DNA from 3 places in the Microtetraspora glauca genome. Region 2 is predicted to be linked to each of the others. Evidence: riboswitches for the same ligand, from Rfam matches in the RefSeq annotation. Region 2 holds a riboswitch; each other region holds the start of a gene.

Region 1 (5,999 bases), on a different contig from region 2:
CTCTGTCGGCCGGATGCGGAACGGACCGGCCCCGGGGCGGCCCCCCGATCTCCCTGGTCGTCCCCGCCCAGGTGGGGGCCCAGGGTGGCCCGTTCGCCAGGGAGCTGAAGACCCTCATCGAGCACCAGAGACTGGCCGGGAAGGTCGAGATCCGCACCCGATCGGCGGACACCGGGGCACGCGCCCTGGGGTTCGCCGCCAGGGCGGACTCCGACGACCTGATGGTCACCGGTTCCACCCTCGTCGCCGTCGCGGCGACGAACGGATCCGGCGGCCTCATCGAAGGGACCTCCCCGCTCGCCCGGTTCGCCGGCGAGTGGGTGGTGATGGTCACCGGGCCGCATTCCGGGTTCCGCACCTTCGACGACCTGGCCGCGGCCCTGGCCCGCGACCCGGCCCGGCTGCGGCTCGCCGGGCGGGACACCGGCGGCCCCGACCATGTGCTCTACGGTCTGACCGCGCAGGGGCTCGGGATCGACGCCCGCTCGCTCAACTACGCGGCGTTCCCCGACCTCTCCCACGTGCTCGCCGCGACGCTCGACGGCAGGGCCGTCGCCGGGCTCGGCGGCCGGCGGGAGCTCGCGGCCCACATCCGAGCCGGACGGGTGCGGCCGCTGGCCGTCTCGTCACGGGAGCGGCTGGACGGCGTGGACGCGCCGACCCTGATGGAGTCCGGCGTGCGCATGCAGTACGCGCACTGGACCGGGCTCCTCGGCCCCGGCCGGCTGGGCGACCAGGAGCGGGAGCGGCTGCTCGACCTGTGCCGCTCCATCGCGGACCTGCCCGGCTGGACGGACGCCTGCCGCGCCAACGGCTGGGTGCCGATGTACCTGGACGGCGACGACTTCCGCCAGTGGCTGGGCACCGAGGCGCGCCGTACCAAAGCGGTGCTCGGAGACCTCGGACTGCTCTGAACCGCCCTCGCGCGAACGCGCCGAGAGGCGTCGCTCGGGCACCGATACCCACGGATCGGCACAATTTGTTGTGGTGGTTGCGTCCGGCGGCACTACATGTAGGATCCTCCACGTTGCTGGTTCACCCCACGCCCGGGGTGAGGCAAGAGGGAACCCGGTGCGAGTCCGGGACTGCCCCGCAGCGGTGAGCGGGAACGACCGCCGTCAGATCGAGCACTGGGCCGTCCACCGGCCCGGGAAGCGACGGCCAGTAGGTCCGGCGCGCGAGAGCCGTACCCGGCCCGAGCGACGCCACGCCCGCGAGTCCGAAGACCTGCCGGCGACGCGCGCGCGGACCGGACGTCCGCGCGCGTTGTGTCCGGGCCTCGAGGGAGGGCCCGCCGACGAGCGACGCGCCGGCAACGGCGCGAGCATGCCCGCTCCGACGCGTACGCCCGCCTCCCGAGGCCCTGACGGGGTTCCGACTCGGGAGGGGAGATCACGTGACACTGGCCACGATCGCGGAATCGGGGGCCGAGGCCCGGTGGGCGGCGATCGAGGAGGCGGCGGCGCGGGTCGTCACCGATCCGGAGAACTCGAAGGCCGCCGCCCGGCTGCTGGCCGCGCTGATCGCCGACGAGGCGGCGGAGCACGGCGTACCCGCCTCCTCCGCCTCCTCGGGCTTCTCCCAGTCGGTGGCCGCGACCCACGCGGAGGGCCTGGTCCACGACGAACTGGCCGCGTTCGTCGCGCGGCACGCCGCCGAACTGGACGCGATCGTCGATCACACGGCGGACGAGCGGTTCGAGTACTTCGGGCTGCGCACGGTCTACGACCGCTACCTGCTGCGCCACCCGGTCACCCGCAAAGTCCTTGAGCGCCCGCAGCACTTCTTCCTGCGTGTCGCGTGCGGGCTGGCGTACCGGTCGGGCCTCTCGGGGGTCGCCGAGGCGGCCGAGCTCTACCGGCTCATGTCGACGCTGTCCTACCTGCCGAGCTCTCCGACGTTGTTCAACTCGGGGGCGCGCCGGCCGCAGCTCTCCTCCTGCTTCCTGCTCGACTCGCCGCGTGACGAGCTGGAGAGCATCTACGAGCGCTACGGCCAGGTCGCCAGGCTGTCCAAATACGCGGGCGGCATCGGCGTCTCCTGGACCAGGGTCCGCGCCCGGGGTTCGCTGATCAGGGGCACCAACGGGCACTCCAACGGGATCGTGCCGTGGCTGCGCACCCTCGACTCCTCCGTCGCGGCGGTCAACCAGGGCGGGCGGCGTAAGGGCGCGGCGTGCGTCTACCTGGAGACCTGGCACGCGGACATCGAGGAGTTCCTGGAACTGCGCGACAACACCGGCGAGGACGCCCGCCGCACGCACAACCTCAACCTGGCCAACTGGGTGCCGGACGAGTTCATGCGCCGGGTCGAGGCGGACGCCATGTGGTCGCTGTTCGACCCGAAGGAGGTCCCGGAGCTGACCGACCTGTGGGGAGAGGCGTTCGACGCCGCGTACCGGGCCGCCGAGAACGAAGGCCGCCAGGTCCGGCGGATCCCGGCCCGCACGCTCTACGGCCGCATGATGCGCACCCTCGCCCAGACCGGCAACGGCTGGATGACCTTCAAGGACGCCGCCAACCGGACCTCGAACCAGACGGCCCTCCCGCAGAACGTCATCCACCTCTCCAACCTCTGCACGGAGATCCTTGAGGTGACCGGCGACACCGAGACCGCCGTCTGCAACCTCGGCTCGATCAACCTCGCCGCGCATCTCGCCACCCGCACCGGAGCCACCCGCCCCGGAGCCACCCGCCCCGCCGACCCGGCCGGCGGCGTCGACTGGGCCCGGCTCCGCGCCACCGTCCGCACCGCCGTACGGTTCCTGGACCGGACCATCGACCTCGGGTTCTACCCGACGCCCGAGGCCGAGGCGGCCAACCGGAGATGGCGGCCCATCGGGCTCGGCGTGATGGGCCTCGCGGACGTGTTCTTCGCCCTGCGGCTGCCCTTCGACTCGCCGGAGGCGCTCGCCCTGTCGACCCGGATCGCCGAGGAGATCGCCCTCGCGGCGTACGGAACCTCCGCAGACCTCGCGGTGGAGCGCGGACGGCACCCGGCCTACGACGACACCCGCGCCGCCCGCGGCGTGCTGCACCCCGACCACTATCAGGGCGGCGCGGTCGGCGACTCCGGGAGCGCCGGCCGGAGCGGGGAGTGGGCGGCCCTGCGCGCGAGGATCGCCGAGACCGGGCTGCGGAACTCGCTGATGATCGCGATCGCGCCGACGGCCACCATCGCGTCGATCGCCGGATGCTACGAGTGCATCGAGCCCCAGGTCTCCAACGTGTTCAAGCGGGAGACCCTGTCGGGTGAGTTCCTCCAGGTCAACCGCTATCTCGTCGCCGACCTCCAGGCCCTCGGGCTGTGGACGCAGGAGATGCGGGACGCCATCAAGCGGGCCGACGGCTCGATCCAGGACGTCCCCGGCATCCCCGGCGAGCTGCGCACGCTCTACCGGACGGCCTGGGAGCTGCCCCAGAAGGCGCTCATCGACCTCGCCGCCGCGCGCCAGCCGTACATCGACCAGGCGCAGTCGCTCAACCTCTTCATGGCGACGCCGACGATCGGCAAGCTCTCGTCGATGTACGCGTACGCCTGGCGGGCCGGCCTGAAGACCACCTACTACCTGCGGTCCCGCCCGGCGACCAGGATCAGCCAGACCACCGTGCCCACCGTGCCCACCGTGCCCGCCGCGCGCGGCACCGGGGCGCCGGCCGTACCGGATCCGGAGGCCGTGGCGTGCTCCCTGGAGAACCCCGAGATCTGCGACGCGTGCCAGTAGCCGCCCCGTACGCGCCCGCACCGCAGCCGCCCCCAGCCGTACCGACGCCAGAAAGCGTGATCACGATGTTGCTCGACCCCGGGATGGACCTGACCCTCAGGCCGATGCGCTACCCCGACTTCTACGAGAGGTACCGCGCGGCGATCAGGAACACGTGGACGGTGGAGGAGGTGGACCTCCATTCCGACCTCGCCGACCTGGTCAAGCTGGACGCGGGGGAGCGACACCTGATCAACCGGCTCGTCGCGTTCTTCGCCACGGGGGACTCCATCGTGGCCAACAACCTCGTGCTCAACCTGTACCAGCACATCAACGCGCCGGAGGCGCGGCTCTACCTCAGCAGGCAGCTGTTCGAGGAGGCCGTGCACGTGCAGTTCTACCTCACGCTCCTCGACACCTACCTGCCCGACCCTGACGAGCGGGCCAAGGCGTTCGCCGCCGTCGAGCACATCCCCTCGATCCGCGACAAGGCCGAGTTCTGCTTCCGGTGGATCGACTCCATCAACGGTCTGACCCGGCTGGAGACCAGGGACGACAGGCGCAGATTCCTGCTCAACCTGATCTGCTTCGCCGCCTGCATCGAGGGACTGTTCTTCTACGGCGCGTTCGCCTACGTCTACTGGCTGCGTTCCCGCGGTCTGCTCGGCGGGCTGGCTACCGGGACGAACTGGGTGTTCCGCGACGAGTCCATGCACATGGAGTTCGCCTTCAGCGTCGTGGACACGGTCAGGGCCGAGGAGCCCGACCTCTTCGACGACGAGCTCGGCGCCCAGGTCACCCGCATGATCGAGGAGGCGGTCGCGGCCGAGCTCGCCTTCGCCCACGACCTGTGCGGCGACGGCCTGCGCGGGATGAGCGCCGAGAGCATGCGCCAGTACCTGGAGTACGTGGCCGACCGGCGGTTGGCCCGGCTCGACCTGCCCCTCCGGTACGGCACCGCCAATCCGTTCGCCTTCATGGAGCTCCAGGACGTGCAGGAGCTGGCCAACTTCTTCGAGCGGAGGGTCTCGGCCTACCAGGTGGCGGTGGAGGGCGACGTCAGCCTGGACGAGGCGTTCTGACCCACCGGACGGCGAGGAACGGCCGTCCGGGCGCGGGCGATCACGACGGCCCGGACGGCCTGAGCACGCGGGTGCCGCCGGCGATCAGGGCGGTGGCCAGGATCCAGCCGGCGGCGATCAGGCCGCCGGCGAGCCACTGCGTCCAGCCGACCGGCTCCCACGCGCCCCGCTGGTCGAACAGGCTCACCGGCACCAGCAGGTCGAGCGTGTAGAGAAGGGGGTTGAAGCTGCGCCGCTCGTCCAGGCCGATCTGCGACGGGTGGTGCGCGGAGAACACCGCCGTGCCCAGGGCGAGCAGCAGGCCCGCCCACACCCCCGCCAGCCAGGGGCGGTAGCCGTACCCGACCATGACGTCGAGCAGCCAGCCCCAGATCGTTCCCGGAAGCCTGAGCGTCCGCCGCCTGCTGCGCTGCTTGGCCAGCAGCACCCTCCGCGCCTCGGATTCGTGCCCGATCCGCCGGCAGTAGGCGGCGAGCTGCTCATACGGCTGCGGCCGGTACCCGTCGGGGTCGCGCCGCAGCCAGGCCAGCCGGTCGGAGAGCCGGGCCGGCCCGCGCAGCGACTCGTACGTCGTCTCGTTGAGGTGGACGTTCCCCGGATAGCAGTCGGGCCGGTCGAGCAGCACGCCGATCCGCGAGTAGCCGAGGTTGATCTCGCCCTCGATCGAGGCAGGTGTGAGGATGAGCTCGTCGACCTGCATGTGGCTCAGGTGGAGCACACGCTCCGGCGCCTTCAGCTTCGCCCGGTCGAAGGAGAGCACCCCGGAGAACCGCGCGCCGCGCAGCCGTACGGTGCCCTCGGCGGTGAAGCCGTCGCTGAACTCGCCCGTGGTGGCCTGGAGATGGTCGGCGTGCACGGCGTACGCTCCGCCGGTCGCGATGACGGACCGCTGCAGGTAGATCCCGCTGTTGAAACGGGCGCCGATCAGGCGCAGCGTCCCCGTGCTGCGCATACCGCGCAGGAACGCCCCGCCGTCCACGGTGAGACCCCCCGCCCACAGTGCCGTGTGGCTCCGCGTGAACCCCCGCGCCTCCATCTCCTCCGGGGTGTACGGCGCCCGCGCGTCGGTGAGGTAGCTCTCCGAGCCGCGCGAGGCGCCCTCGGGGGTGCCGATCGTCGCGCGGGACAGCCGGAACTGCCCGGTGACGTGGGTGTTGTCCAGGCGCACCCCGGCTCTGATCGTGGACCCGTCGAGATCGAACAGGCCGTCGATC
Region 2 (5,999 bases):
CGCCATCCCGAACGCGGCGGTGGACTTGCCCTTCCCCGGCCCCGTGTGCACGATCAGCAACGGCCGGGTACGGCGCTGCCGCGTGGTGAGGCCGTCGTCCGGCACGATCGCCGGCTTGCCCTGCGGCATCTCAGACCGCCCTCCTGTAGTCGTTCCGCGGCTCGCCTCTTCGTCCGTCCCTCTGCTCGCGGACCAGCGCGCCGAGGCCACCGGCCGCCAGCGCGTCAAGCCGTACGGCGGGCGCGCCCAGCCGGGCGGCGAGGTCGAGAGCCAGGCCCAGCCGTACCGGACCGCTCTCGCAGTCCACCACGACACCGGCGGTACCGGCGAGCCGGGCGACCGCCCCGGCCACGTCGGACCCGGAGGTGGCCCGGCCGTCCGTGACCACCACCAGCAACGGCCGCCTGGCGGGATCACGCAGCCGTTCCACGCGCAGCACCTCGGCCGCGCGGCGCAACCCGGCGGCCAGCGGGGTACGGCCGCCGGTCGGCAGCTCCCGCAACCGCGCCGCACCCGCCTCGACCGAGGAGGTCGGCGGCAACACCAGATCGGCACCGGACCCCCTGAAGGTGATCAGCCCGACCTTGTCCCGCCGCTGGTAGGCGTCCAGGAGCAGGCTCAGCACCGCCGCCTTGACCTCGCGCATGCGCCTGCGCGCCGCCATCGAGCCGCTCGCGTCCACCACGAACAGCACGAGATTGCCCTCCCTGCCTTCGCGTATCGCCTCGCGCAGGTCGGTGTCGCGGACCAGCAGGCCGGGCCCGGTACGGCCGCGCTCACGCTGGTACGGCGCGGCGGCGCGCAGGGTCGCGGCCAGATGCGGCCGCTGGAGCCGCCCGGCCGGAACGCGCGAGCCGGTGGTGCGGCCGTTCGGGGTACGCGCCCGCGACCGCCGGCCGGAGGCGCCGTCTCCCAGGCCCGGCACCTGGAAGGCGCGCACCCGGTACGGCTCCGCCGCGGCGATCACCCGCTCGGCCGGCGGACCGTCCGGCGACCCGCCGTCCTCCCGTGGGGAATCCGACCCGAGTGAGCCGCCACCGGGACCGTCCGCACCGGGGCCGTCCGGACCACCGGGGCCGCCTGGACCGTCCGGGTCGTCGTCCGGATCCGGGTCATGGTCCCCGTTGTGGGAGTCACCGTGCTGGGAGTCACCGTGCTGGGAGAGGAGGTCGTCGAGGTGGGACTCGTCCAAACCGGGCGCGTCGAACGGATCACGCCGCCGGCGGTGCGGCAGGGAGAGCCGGGCGGCCTCGCGTACGTCCTCGGTCGTCACCTCGGTACGGCCCCGCCAGGCCGCGTGCGCGATGGCGGCGTTGGCGGTGACCAGGTCGGCGCGCAGCCCGTCGACCTCGAACGCTGCGCACACCGCCGCGATCTGGCGTAGCCGGGCGTCGGGCAGGACGACCTCCGCGACCCGTTCCCTGGCCTGGAGGATCCGCCGGGCCAGCGCCGCCTCCTCGGCCTCCCACCTCGCCGCGAACGCTCCGGGGTCGGCGTCGAAGGCCAGGCGGCGCCGTACGACCTCGGCACGTTCGGCCGGATCCCGGGACGCCCGCACCTCGACGGTCAGCCCGAACCGGTCCAGGAGCTGGGGCCGCAACTCGCCCTCCTCGGGGTTCATGGTGCCCACGAGCAGGAACCGCGCCGCGTGCCGTACCGACACGGACTCGCGCTCGACGAAGCAGGTGCCGAGCGCGGCGGCGTCGAGCAACAGGTCCACGAGGTGGTCGTGCAGCAGGTTGACCTCGTCGACGTAGAGAACGCCCCGGTGAGCGGCGGCGAGAAGACCGGGTTCGAACGCCTTGACCCCTTCGGTGAGCGCCCGTTCGATGTCGAGCGCGCCCACCAGCCGGTCCTCCGAGGCGCCGACGGGCAGTTCCACCAGCGCGGCCGGTCGTGCCCGCCACCCCTCGTCGACACCATGCGGCCCGTCGGGGCAGGACGGGTCGGGAGCGGAGGGGTCACAGGCGAACCGACATCCGGCGACTACCTCGACAGGCGGCAGCTGCGCGGCCAGCGCGCGGACGATGGTGGACTTGGCCGTTCCCTTCTCTCCACGCACCAGTACGCCGCCCACCCGAGGAGAGACCGCGTTGAGGATCAAGGCCAGCTTGAGATCGTCGAGCCCCACGACGGCGCTGAACGGATAGGCGGTGATCACAAAGATCCCTTCTGGATGGTCCTGTCCTCGCGCGCGGAGGCGGGCGGGTGGAAGTGCGGCAGGAGAGCGCGGCGGACTCGGGGATTTGTGGACGTACGGCCGGAGTGCTTGACACGGAGGCGGGGGCACCACCAGGCATCCACCGGACGCGCGCAGCCTGTGACGGGGGTCAGGACACGGGCCGGCGACGGGGGACGGCGGGTGGGGAGACCGTCGCGAGCCGTCGTCCCCGGACGGAGAAGGGACGGGGATGCGAGGTCGTCGGCTCGCTCATCGATGCCTCCTTGGGATGACGCGTCCCGCCAGATGAGGACGCGGCGGCCAAGTGACCTGGCTCCCGGAACTCGCGTTCCGGATACAGTGGCGCGACCGCACCGGCATCTCACCGGACTTCCCTCGGACCACCGCGAATCCTCGGGAACGTATCCCGCGGGGCTCGCGATCGTCAACTTCGCGGTGACCGGGTGGCGAGCGGCCTCGACCGGACCGGCAAGGGCTTCCAGCACCCGTGACGCTCCCCTGACCGAGCACACCGGCTCGTAGGGGCCGCTCCCACCGGTCGGCCCGTACCTGCGAGTTATAGGCAGATACCCCGCCTTGTCGCTAAATGGAGATCAGGCTTACGCTGAGTCCGCCTCGGCAAACGGGAAGTCCGGTGCGCGCCCCAGTCGGGACGCAAGTCCGGCGCGGCCCTCGCCACTGTGATCGGGAATCGTCTCACTCATCCGCGTACGCGGAAGCCACTGGGCGCCAGCCGCCTGGGAAGGCGAGCGAGATGTGCCAACCCGTCAGCCAGGAGACCGGCCAAGGCACGGAAACACCATCCACGAGGTGCTGGAAAGGTCGGGTTTCACCATGCACATCGCCGAGGGATTCCTCCCTCCCTTGCACGCGGCGGCCTGGACGGTCGCCGCCGCTCCCTTCGTCGTCCACGGTGTCGTTCGCCTCAATCGTCAGATCAAGGAGAACCCCGAGGCGAAGCTGCTCTTGGGGGCGTCGGGCGCCTTCTGCTTCGTCCTGTCCGCGCTGAAGATCCCCTCGGTCACCGGCAGTTGCTCGCACCCCACGGGCACCGGCCTGGGGGCCATCCTGTTCCGGCCGCCGGTGATGACCGTGCTGGGCACGATCACCCTGCTGTTCCAGGCGTTGCTGCTGGCCCACGGCGGGATCACCACGCTCGGGGCCAACGCGTTCTCCATGGCGATCGTCGGACCGTGGGCCGGTTACGGCGCGTACACGCTGGTCCGGCGCCTGGGCGGAGGGCTGCTCGGCGCGGTCTTCGCCGGGGCCTTCGTCGCCGACCTGGTGACGTACTGCGTGACGTCGGCCCAGCTGGCGCTCGCCTTCCCGGACCCGGCCGGCGGCTTCACCGGCGCTCTGACCAAGTTCGGCGCGATCTTCGCGGTGACCCAGATCCCGCTCGCCGTCAGCGAGGGGCTGCTCACCGTGCTCGTCGTGCGCCTGCTCCGCTCCACCAGCGCGGCCGAGCTGATCCGGCTCCGCGTCCTGAAGGAAGGCCAGGTGGCGTCGTGAAGCGCAACGTCCTCATCAACCTGCTCCTACTGGCCGCCGTCGCCGCGCTCGCCGTACTGCCGCTGGCGATCGGATCGGGTGAGGGGAAGGAGGAGCCGTTCACCGGCGCGGACACGCAGGCGGAGACGGCGATCACCGAGCTCGCGCCGGACTACGAGCCGTGGTTCTCCTCGCTGTACGAGCCTCCGTCGGGGGAGATCGAGTCCGCGCTGTTCGCGTTGCAGGCGGCGATCGGCGCCGGTTTCCTCGGTTACTACTTCGGCGTCGCGCGTACCCGCAACAAGCTGCGGCCCGCATCAGCGGGTCACACAGCGCCGGGCCGCACAGCCGCGGGTCACGCGGTGCCGGGTTCGGCGGCAGGTCTCGACGCCGCCGGGCCCGGCGCGCCTACCTCCTGAGCCGGGCACGTGCTCGCCATCGACGTCGCCGCCTATCGGAGTCCGTGGCGGCGGCGCCATCCCGCGGCCAAGGCGGTACTGGCGGGAGGGCTGCTCCTGAGTGCCCTGCTGTTGCCGCCCTGGCCGGGTGCTCCCATCACGGCGGTGATCACTCTCGTGGTCGCGCTGGGCTGGGCCCGCGTACCGCCGCGCGCGTTCCTGCGCTCGGCGCGCGCCCCGCTGGCGTTCATCGTCACCGGCTCGGTTACCTTCCTGATCAGCGTCGACACGTCCGGGCTCGCCTGGGCACCCGGCGGCGCGGTCCGGGCGGGCGAGGTGATCGGCCGTTGCGTGGCCGCCGTCTTCTGCCAGCTCCTGTTCGCCATGACGACCCCACTGGCCGACGTACTGCCCCGGATCGCGCGCCGGCCCGGCCTGTCCGGTCTCGCGGAGGTGGCCGGGCTGGTCTACCGCATGCTGTCCGTGGTGCTGGAGACGGTCAACGCCATCCGACGCGCCCAGGCGGACCGGCTGGGCACCCGGTCGTGGCGGACCCGGTGGAGATCGGTCATCGGGCTGGCCGCCCAGGTCTTCGTCCTGTCCTTCGACCGGGCACGCCGTCTGGAGGCCGGACTGAGCGACCGCGGCTACACGGGAAGCCTCGCTGTCAGCGTCGACAGCCTCCCTCTGACCGGCCGCTTTCTGGCGCTGGCCCCGCTTCCCGGTCTCGTTTCTGCCGGGTTGACCCTCGCGCTGACCTCCGCGTGCACCGTCGCCTGAGCTCTACCCGGAGCATTACTCGAAGCATTACTCGAAGCACTGACCGGAGCACTGACCGAAGCTCTGGCTGAAAGGGGTGGCCGTATGACCGTAGTGCTCGCCGCCGACCGGCTCTCGTACTCGTATCCGGGATCACCCCCGGTCTTCTCGGAACTCAGCATGGAGGTGTCCCAGGGCACCGCGCTCGCCGTTCTCGGGCCCAACGGGGGTGGGAAGACCACGCTGCTGCGCCTCCTCTGCGGGGGCCTCCGCCCGGCGGCGGGCCGGATCATGCTGCACGGCCGGCCCCTCGGTTACGGGCGGACGGCCTTGAGCGAGTTCCGTACCCAGGTCCAGTTCGTGCACCAGGATCCGGACGACCAGCTCTTCGCCGCCACCGTCAGCCAGGACGTCTCCTTCGGCCCGCTGAACCTCGGGCTGCCGCCGGCCACCGTGGCGGCGCGGGTGACCGCGGCGCTGGAGGACATGGAGATCGTCCCGCTGACGGAACAGCCCACCCATCTGCTGTCCTTCGGCCAGCGCAAGCGAGTCGCCATCGCCGGGGCGCTCGCCCTGCGCCCGCTGGTGCTCATCCTGGACGAGCCCACTGCCGGGCTCGATCCGGCGGGCGCCGAGGCGCTGCTGGCGACCCTTCGGCGGCTGAGCGCGGGCGGGACCACGATCATCGCGTCCACACACGACGTCGACTTCGCCCACCGATGGGCCGACGAGGCCGCGATCATCTCGCGAGGAAGGCTCCGTACCGGCGCGGCGGACAGCCTGCTCACCGACTCGGCTCTGCTGCGCGACGCCTCGCTCCGTCCCGCGTGGGGTCCCGCGGTGGGACGGGTGCTGCGCGCCGTCGGTGGCCTGCCCGCCGACGCGCCCGATCCGCGCACCCCCGAGGAGGTGCTCCGCCTGGAGCCGGGAACACGGCCCTGACGGCAGGCACCGGGAAGCGTGCGACTGATCAGCCGTACCTGTGGCTCGTCCTGTCACTCGTGCCGTCGCTCGTGCCGTGGCCGGTCGCGCTTCCCCGCCCCCTCTGCCCCTCTCGCCGTCCCTCCACGCTGCCGTCGTGGTCTTCTTCGTGAGCGCGTGACGCCGTGACCGCCCTATGCCCGGCTCTGCTCCTCCGGCTGGCCGGGGGGATTGCCACGGCTGTTGCG
Region 3 (5,999 bases), on a different contig from region 2:
ACTTCTTGGGCGCGGTCCGGCCTGGCCAGTCGCGGTAGCGGGTCTGACCGAGGATCGCGTCGTCGCCCGGCACCAGGGACCGCTCGCTCAGCTCTGATCCGAAGTAGCGCGCGTGCGGGTCGGTGACCACCTCGCGCGGGTCGCCCCAGGCGGCCAGGGCGTCGCGGAAGAAATCGTCCATCCTGAACTGCTCGGGCCCGGCCACCTCGACCCTTCCGTTCAGCGGCGATCCCACCGAGATCCGGCCGAGCGTCTGAGCGACGTCGTCGCCCGCGATGGGCTGGAAGAGCACATGCGCTATCCGGACCTTGCCGTCGTCGGTCGCCTCGCCGGCGATACTCCGGGTGAACTCGAAGAACTGGGTGGCGTGCACGAGCGAGAACGGGATCCCCGACTTCTCGATCAGTTGCTCCTGCGCGATCTTCGCCCGGAAGTAGCCGTTCTCGGGCATCCGCTCGGTCCCCACCACCGACAGCGCCACATGGTGACCGACGCCGGCCGCCTTCTCCGCGGCGAGCAGATTGCGCGTGGAGGTCTCGAAGAACTCCAGCACCGCGGCGGCTTCGAAGGATGGGGAGTTCGACACATCGATCACCACTGAGGCGCCCGTCAGTACCTCGGCCAGGCCTTCGCCGGTGAGGGTGTTGACGCCGGTGTTCGGCGACGCCGCCACCGCCTCGTGACCGTGCTCCCCCAGCTTCGCCACCAGCTTCGACCCGATCAGACCGGTCCCGCCGACTACCACGATCTTCATGACACGCCTTCCTGCTCCGCCGGTGCGCCTTTTGCCGGCCGATCGCCGGCTAAGACAGGGCAGCCTCCGGGCTTGCGACAACCGCCGTGAGAATCTTGTGATGTCAGTGCCATACCTACCCACTGACCTGCGGCGATACTGAGTTGGATGCCCTTCGGTGACGATTCGCGCCGTCTGGGTCGGCGAGAAGACCGCTCTCATTGAGGGTGTCCGCGGCGTGCTGTCGCCGGCTGCCTTCGGGATCCGTCGTCGCGAGCGCCGCGTCGGTGGCACCCGCCGCGAGCGAGGTGCACGTCCGCCCGCGGCCGCGTCTCCGCCGCGAGGACGCCGACCCCGCGCCCGGCGACCGGACCGCGATCCGGGTCCCTCCATGCCGATGACGAGGACCGACGTGACGATCTGTTTCCCTGACGCGTACATGGCGCTCCCGACTGCGGGAACGCGGGTAGCGCCGTGATTTATGACATTTGTGGATCGTCCGCGAGAGAGGCGGATCGCGGGGTACCGCCGGCGACGCGCGCGTTGGCCAGGATCGTGACAGCGACCAGCACGGCGCAGATGCCCGCGATCGACGCGACCACGGCCGCCACGCCGATCCGGGACGCCATGAGCGGCAGCAGCAAGATGGCGGTGGCACCACCCAGAACCGCGGCAGGGTTGATGACAGGCTCTGTGACGACAAGTACCTGTACCGCCAAGAGGAGAGCGAGATAGGCGAAGACCGGGATGGCGACGGCGTACCCGAGTGCCGGCGGAGCCGCCACCACCCCGTGCCCGCTCTGCTCCACCGCGACCTCGAGCCCAGCGCCGAGGGCGGCAAGGGCGGCGAAGATGCCGTAGTGACCGTATCCCCACAAGTAGGACCGATGACGGCGGTCACTGAGACCCTCACCAGCCTGTACGAGGAAGTACAGCCACCAAAGAGCGAACAGCAGGACGAGGCTGGAGACAGCGATGACGATGAAGGGACCGCTGATCCTGCCCGATTCGAGCGCTGCTTCGACCCCCCTGCTCGCGGCGAGGACGCTCTCGCCGAGCAGAATGATCGTGAACAGGCCGTAGCGTTCGGCGATGTGGTGCGGGTGCCAGTTGGTGGCCCTGTCCCGCTCCGCCCACCGTGGCACCGCGAGTTCCAGGACGACCAGGCAGGCGAAGGACGGCAGCTCGATCGATGAGGGGAGGGCTCCCGTCGCCGCGAGGAAGAAGCGAAGCAGCCAGCCCATCTGCACGAGGCTGATGCCGGCGGCGTAGCGCAGCGCGGTGCGGCGGCTCGCCGGGTCCTCGAAACCGGCCCGCAGCCATTGGGCGACGAGCGCCGTCCTCATGACGAGGTAGCCCAGCGTGACGATTCCGTAATCGGAGTGACCGGCCGCGGCCGGCACACCGGCGGCGAGCACCAGCACGCCCGCCATCTGCACCATGGTCAGCAGCCGATAGGCGACATCGTCGGTGTCGTAGGACGAAGCGAACCACGTGAAGTTCATCCACGCCCACCAGATCGCGAAGAAGACCTGGAGGAACGGGACCAGCCCGGCGAGGCCATGACCGTCGGCGACGCTGTGCGCGAACTGGGCGGTGACGACCGCGACCGCGACCACGAAGGTGAGATCGAACAGCAGCTCGAGCGGGCTCGAAACACGGTGCGGCTCATCGATGGCGCGCGCGCTCATCCGGACCCGGATCCGGATGGTGGTGCCGGCTGGTGGCAAGATCTCGCTCCTGTCGCTCCGCGACGTCCGGTCGTCTGAAAGACAGTGCGGCGTTCCGATCTGTGACAACGCGGCGCCGAGGTCGCAGCATATGGCTTGTCGTCGCGCTGTCAAAGACCACAAGGCTGTCCGGCCTGCAGCGTTGTCGTGTGCGGGATCGCCACGGCACGCAGGCCGAGCTCCGCGATCAGGTCGAGCCCCTCTTCCCGGTACGACTCGGCTCCCACCTGGGAGATGCCCGGTTGTCGGCGAGGTCGTCGGCGGTGGCGCGACCAGCCAGGCGCGGTAGCCGGAACCATCCGCACGAACCCGGTCCTTGGTGAGCTATGCGTCGTATGCGACCATGGTCGCGAAGGCGACGGCGGAACGAGGAAGCCGGTGTGAATCCGGCGCGGTCCCGCCACTGTGATCGGCGAGCGAACCCCGACGACGCCACTGCCCTTACGCGGGTGGGAAGGCCGGGGCGAGCTTCGACCCGAGAGCCAGGAGACTCACGCGGTCGCCTCCTCACAGAAATTGGGGCGGATCTCCCCAAGAGAGGACGGTGGCCGCCATGCCGTGTAACCGGCGTAAGGTCCTTCTCCCTGCCCGCGGTACGGTTACCGGCTTTCCAGTCGGCTGCTTCATGGCTGACGGTCGCGGAACCGGCCGCCGTGGCGGGACTCTCCTGGTGATCCGGCTCCTCGCCCGCCGCGTCGCGCTATCGAGGAATGGCGGTCGCGGCCCGTTCCCAGGAGACCATCGATGGGTATCCCCCGCCCGATCCACAGCGCGCTGCTCGCCGTCCTGCCCGCGATCCTGCTCACCGCCACCGCCTGCGGCGGAACCGAACCGTCCGCGTCCCCCGCGACGGCCGCCTCGGCGGCTGAGGGTCGCTGCGTCACCTCCTACGACGCGAACGCGGACTACTTCCCGGTCAAGCAGACCCTGACGCACGCCACCAACTTCACCCTCACGTACGCCAAGAACTACCAGGTCGTCACGGTCAAGGAGCCCGCACCCGGCGCCAAGCCGGAGACGTACGTGCTGGTGCGCTGCGGCACGCCCGCCCCCGAGCTGACCGGCGGCCTCGCCGGCGCGGTCACCGTCGAGACGCCCATCGAGTCGCTGTACTCCGCCTCCACCACGCACCTGCCGTTCATCACCGAACTGGGCGTGCTGGACCGGCTCAAGGCCGTGGCCTCCGCCGGATACATCACCTCCCCCGAGGTGCTGGAGCGGGTGAAGTCCGGCGCGGTCACCGAGTACGCCTCCGGACAGGAGATCGACACCGAGAAGGTCATCGGCGCGAGGCCCGACGTGCTCATGACGCAGGGCACCGAGGACAAGGCGTACGGTCCGCTGCGCCAGGCCGGGATCAAAGTGGTAGCCAACGCCGAGTGGCTGGAGTCCACCGCCCTCGGCCGGGCCGAGTGGATCAGGCTGATGGCCGCGCTCACCGGCACCGAGTCCACGGCGAACGAGGTGTTCGGCAAGATCGAGTCCGACTACACGTCGCTCACCGCCAAGGCGAAGGCGGCCACCCCGGTCGCCGTGCTGCCCGGCCAGATGTACCAGGGCCAGTGGTCGATGCCCAACGGCGGCAGCTACGTCGCCGGACTGATCAAGGACGCGGGCGGGACCTACCCGTGGGCGGACACCTCCGGCTCGGGCGGCACCACACTCGACCTGGAGGCGGTGCTGGCCAAGGCCAAGGACGCCAAGGTGTGGCTCGCCATCGTCAACGAGTGGAAGACCCTCGGCGATGTGAAGAAGTCCGACGCCCGCTACGCCACGTTCTCCGCGTACGGGACCGGTGAGGTGTGGTCGGCCAACAAGACCATGGGCCCGGGCGGCGGCAACGACTACTGGGAGCGCGGCGTCGCCCGTCCCGACCTGGTCCTGGGCGATCTGGTGGCCATCCTGCATCCCGACCTCGCGCCCGGCCACGCGTTCACCTTCTACCAGAAGATGACCAAGTGACCGCAGCGGCACTGACGACCGTCCCGGCGGCGGCTCGCCGCCGGACGGTGGTCCTCTCGATCATGGTGATCGCGGTGCCGGTCACGTTCGCGCTGGCCGTCACGCTCGGTTCCACCGCGATCCCCCTGTCCCGGGCGCTGCCCGCGCTGCTGCGCGACGGCACCGCCGACCCCGCCGTCCGCGAGATCATCTGGACGGTGCGGCTTCCGCGCGCGATGACCGCGGCCCTGGCCGGAGCCGCCCTGGGCGTGGCCGGGGTGCAGATGCAGACGTTGTTCCGCAACCCGCTGGCCGAGCCGTACATCCTCGGGGTGAGCTCCGGCGCGAGCCTGGGCGTCTCACTGATCATCATCGGCTGGGGCGGGACGGCGGGCGCGTTCACCGCCGGCGTGGCCGGGCTCGGCCGGGCCGGAGTCGTGGTCGCCGCCTCCGCCGGGGCGGCGGCGGTGCTCGCTCTCGTGCTCGCGCTGTCGCGGCGGGTGCGGTCCGTGGTCACGCTGCTGATCGTCGGGGTGATGGTCGGCTCGGCCGCCACCTCGATCATCACGGTGCTGCTCGTGTACACCGACCCGCAGCGCGCCCAGCAGTTCATCAGCTGGGGCTTGGGCAGCTTCGCCGGGACCACGTGGCCCGATCTCGCCATGTTCGGCCCGGTCTGTCTGGTCGCGCTGGCGGCGGCGCTGGCCGGGGTCAAGCCGCTCAACGCGCTGCTTCTCGGCGAGAACTACGCCCGCACGATGGGGGTGCGGGTGCGGCTGACCCGCACGCTCACCCTGCTGGTGTCCTCCGTGCTGGCCGGCGCGGTGACCGCCTTCTGCGGGCCGGTCGCCTTCCTCGGCCTGGCCGTACCGCATGTGGCCCGGCTGACGCTGGGCACCGCCGACCATCGGCTGCTCCTGCCCGGGGTGGCGCTGCTCGGCGCCGCGGTGGCGCTGCTGTGCTGCGTGGCCGCCCAGGTGCCGGGCGGCGGGGTCGTGCTTCCCCTCAACGCGGTGACCACCATCCTCGGCGCGCCCGTGGTGATCGCCGTACTGCTGCGCAGCCGCGCGGCCCGTACCGGACTGGCGGTGTGACCATGGACGATCGGGGTTTGCGCCTGGACGGCGTGTGTGCCGGATACCCGGCGCGGCGCGGCCACGGTGAGCGGCGGGTACTGGACGGCCTGGACGCGACCGCCGCACCCGGTGCGCTCACCGTGCTGATCGGCCCGAACGGTGCGGGCAAGTCCACCCTGCTGCGGACCATGGCCGGACTGCAGCCCGCCCTGGACGGGCGGGTCCTCATCGACGGCGCCGCGATCGAGTCGGTGCCGGCGAGTGAGCTGGCCCGGCGGCTCGCCGTCGTGCTCACCGAGCGGGACCTGCCCGCCCTGCTGACCGCCCGAGAACTGGCCGGGCTGGGACGGCACCCGCACACCGGGTTCACCGGACGGCTGTCGGCCGCGGACGGCGAGATCGTCACCTGGGCGCTGGAGGCGGTCCACGCCGTCCATCTGGCCGACCGTCCGGTGACCGAGCTGTCCGACGGTGAGCGCCAGCGGGTGCTGGTCGCCCGCGCCCTGGCGCAGCAGCCTT

The links. Region 2 has a riboswitch for cobalamin ahead of AB0I59_RS39030 (energy-coupling factor ABC transporter permease). Riboswitches for the same ligand answer to the same signal wherever they lie in the genome.
Region 1: it holds a riboswitch for cobalamin, as region 2 does, so the genes downstream of both, AB0I59_RS34550 (ribonucleoside-diphosphate reductase subunit alpha) here and AB0I59_RS39030 (energy-coupling factor ABC transporter permease) in region 2, are expected to answer to the same signal.
Region 3: it holds a riboswitch for cobalamin, as region 2 does, so the genes downstream of both, AB0I59_RS06285 (ABC transporter substrate-binding protein) here and AB0I59_RS39030 (energy-coupling factor ABC transporter permease) in region 2, are expected to answer to the same signal.

The regions. Positions count from the first base shown of each region.
Region 1 is NZ_JBFALK010000024.1:48,979-54,977, reverse strand. It holds gene AB0I59_RS34555 (Bug family tripartite tricarboxylate transporter substrate binding protein) at 1-914, shown strand, start outside; cobalamin riboswitch at 1,015-1,249, shown strand; gene AB0I59_RS34550 (ribonucleoside-diphosphate reductase subunit alpha) at 1,397-3,724, shown strand; gene AB0I59_RS34545 (ribonucleotide-diphosphate reductase subunit beta) at 3,790-4,785, shown strand; gene AB0I59_RS34540 (hypothetical protein) at 4,826-5,999, opposite strand, start outside.
Region 2 is NZ_JBFALK010000033.1:6,154-12,152, reverse strand. It holds gene cobO (cob(I)yrinic acid a,c-diamide adenosyltransferase) at 1-129, opposite strand, end outside; gene AB0I59_RS39035 (putative cobaltochelatase) at 131-2,167, opposite strand; cobalamin riboswitch at 2,767-2,984, shown strand; gene AB0I59_RS39030 (energy-coupling factor ABC transporter permease) at 2,993-3,694, shown strand; gene AB0I59_RS39025 (energy-coupling factor ABC transporter substrate-binding protein) at 3,691-4,092, shown strand; gene cbiQ (cobalt ECF transporter T component CbiQ) at 4,102-4,851, shown strand; gene AB0I59_RS39015 (energy-coupling factor ABC transporter ATP-binding protein) at 4,936-5,772, shown strand; gene AB0I59_RS39010 (copper resistance CopC family protein) at 5,946-5,999, opposite strand, start outside.
Region 3 is NZ_JBFALK010000003.1:11,284-17,282, forward strand. It holds gene AB0I59_RS06275 (SDR family oxidoreductase) at 1-754, opposite strand, end outside; gene AB0I59_RS06280 (low temperature requirement protein A) at 1,213-2,463, opposite strand; cobalamin riboswitch at 2,788-2,978, shown strand; gene AB0I59_RS06285 (ABC transporter substrate-binding protein) at 3,208-4,425, shown strand; gene AB0I59_RS06290 (FecCD family ABC transporter permease) at 4,422-5,498, shown strand; gene AB0I59_RS06295 (ATP-binding cassette domain-containing protein) at 5,501-5,999, shown strand, end outside.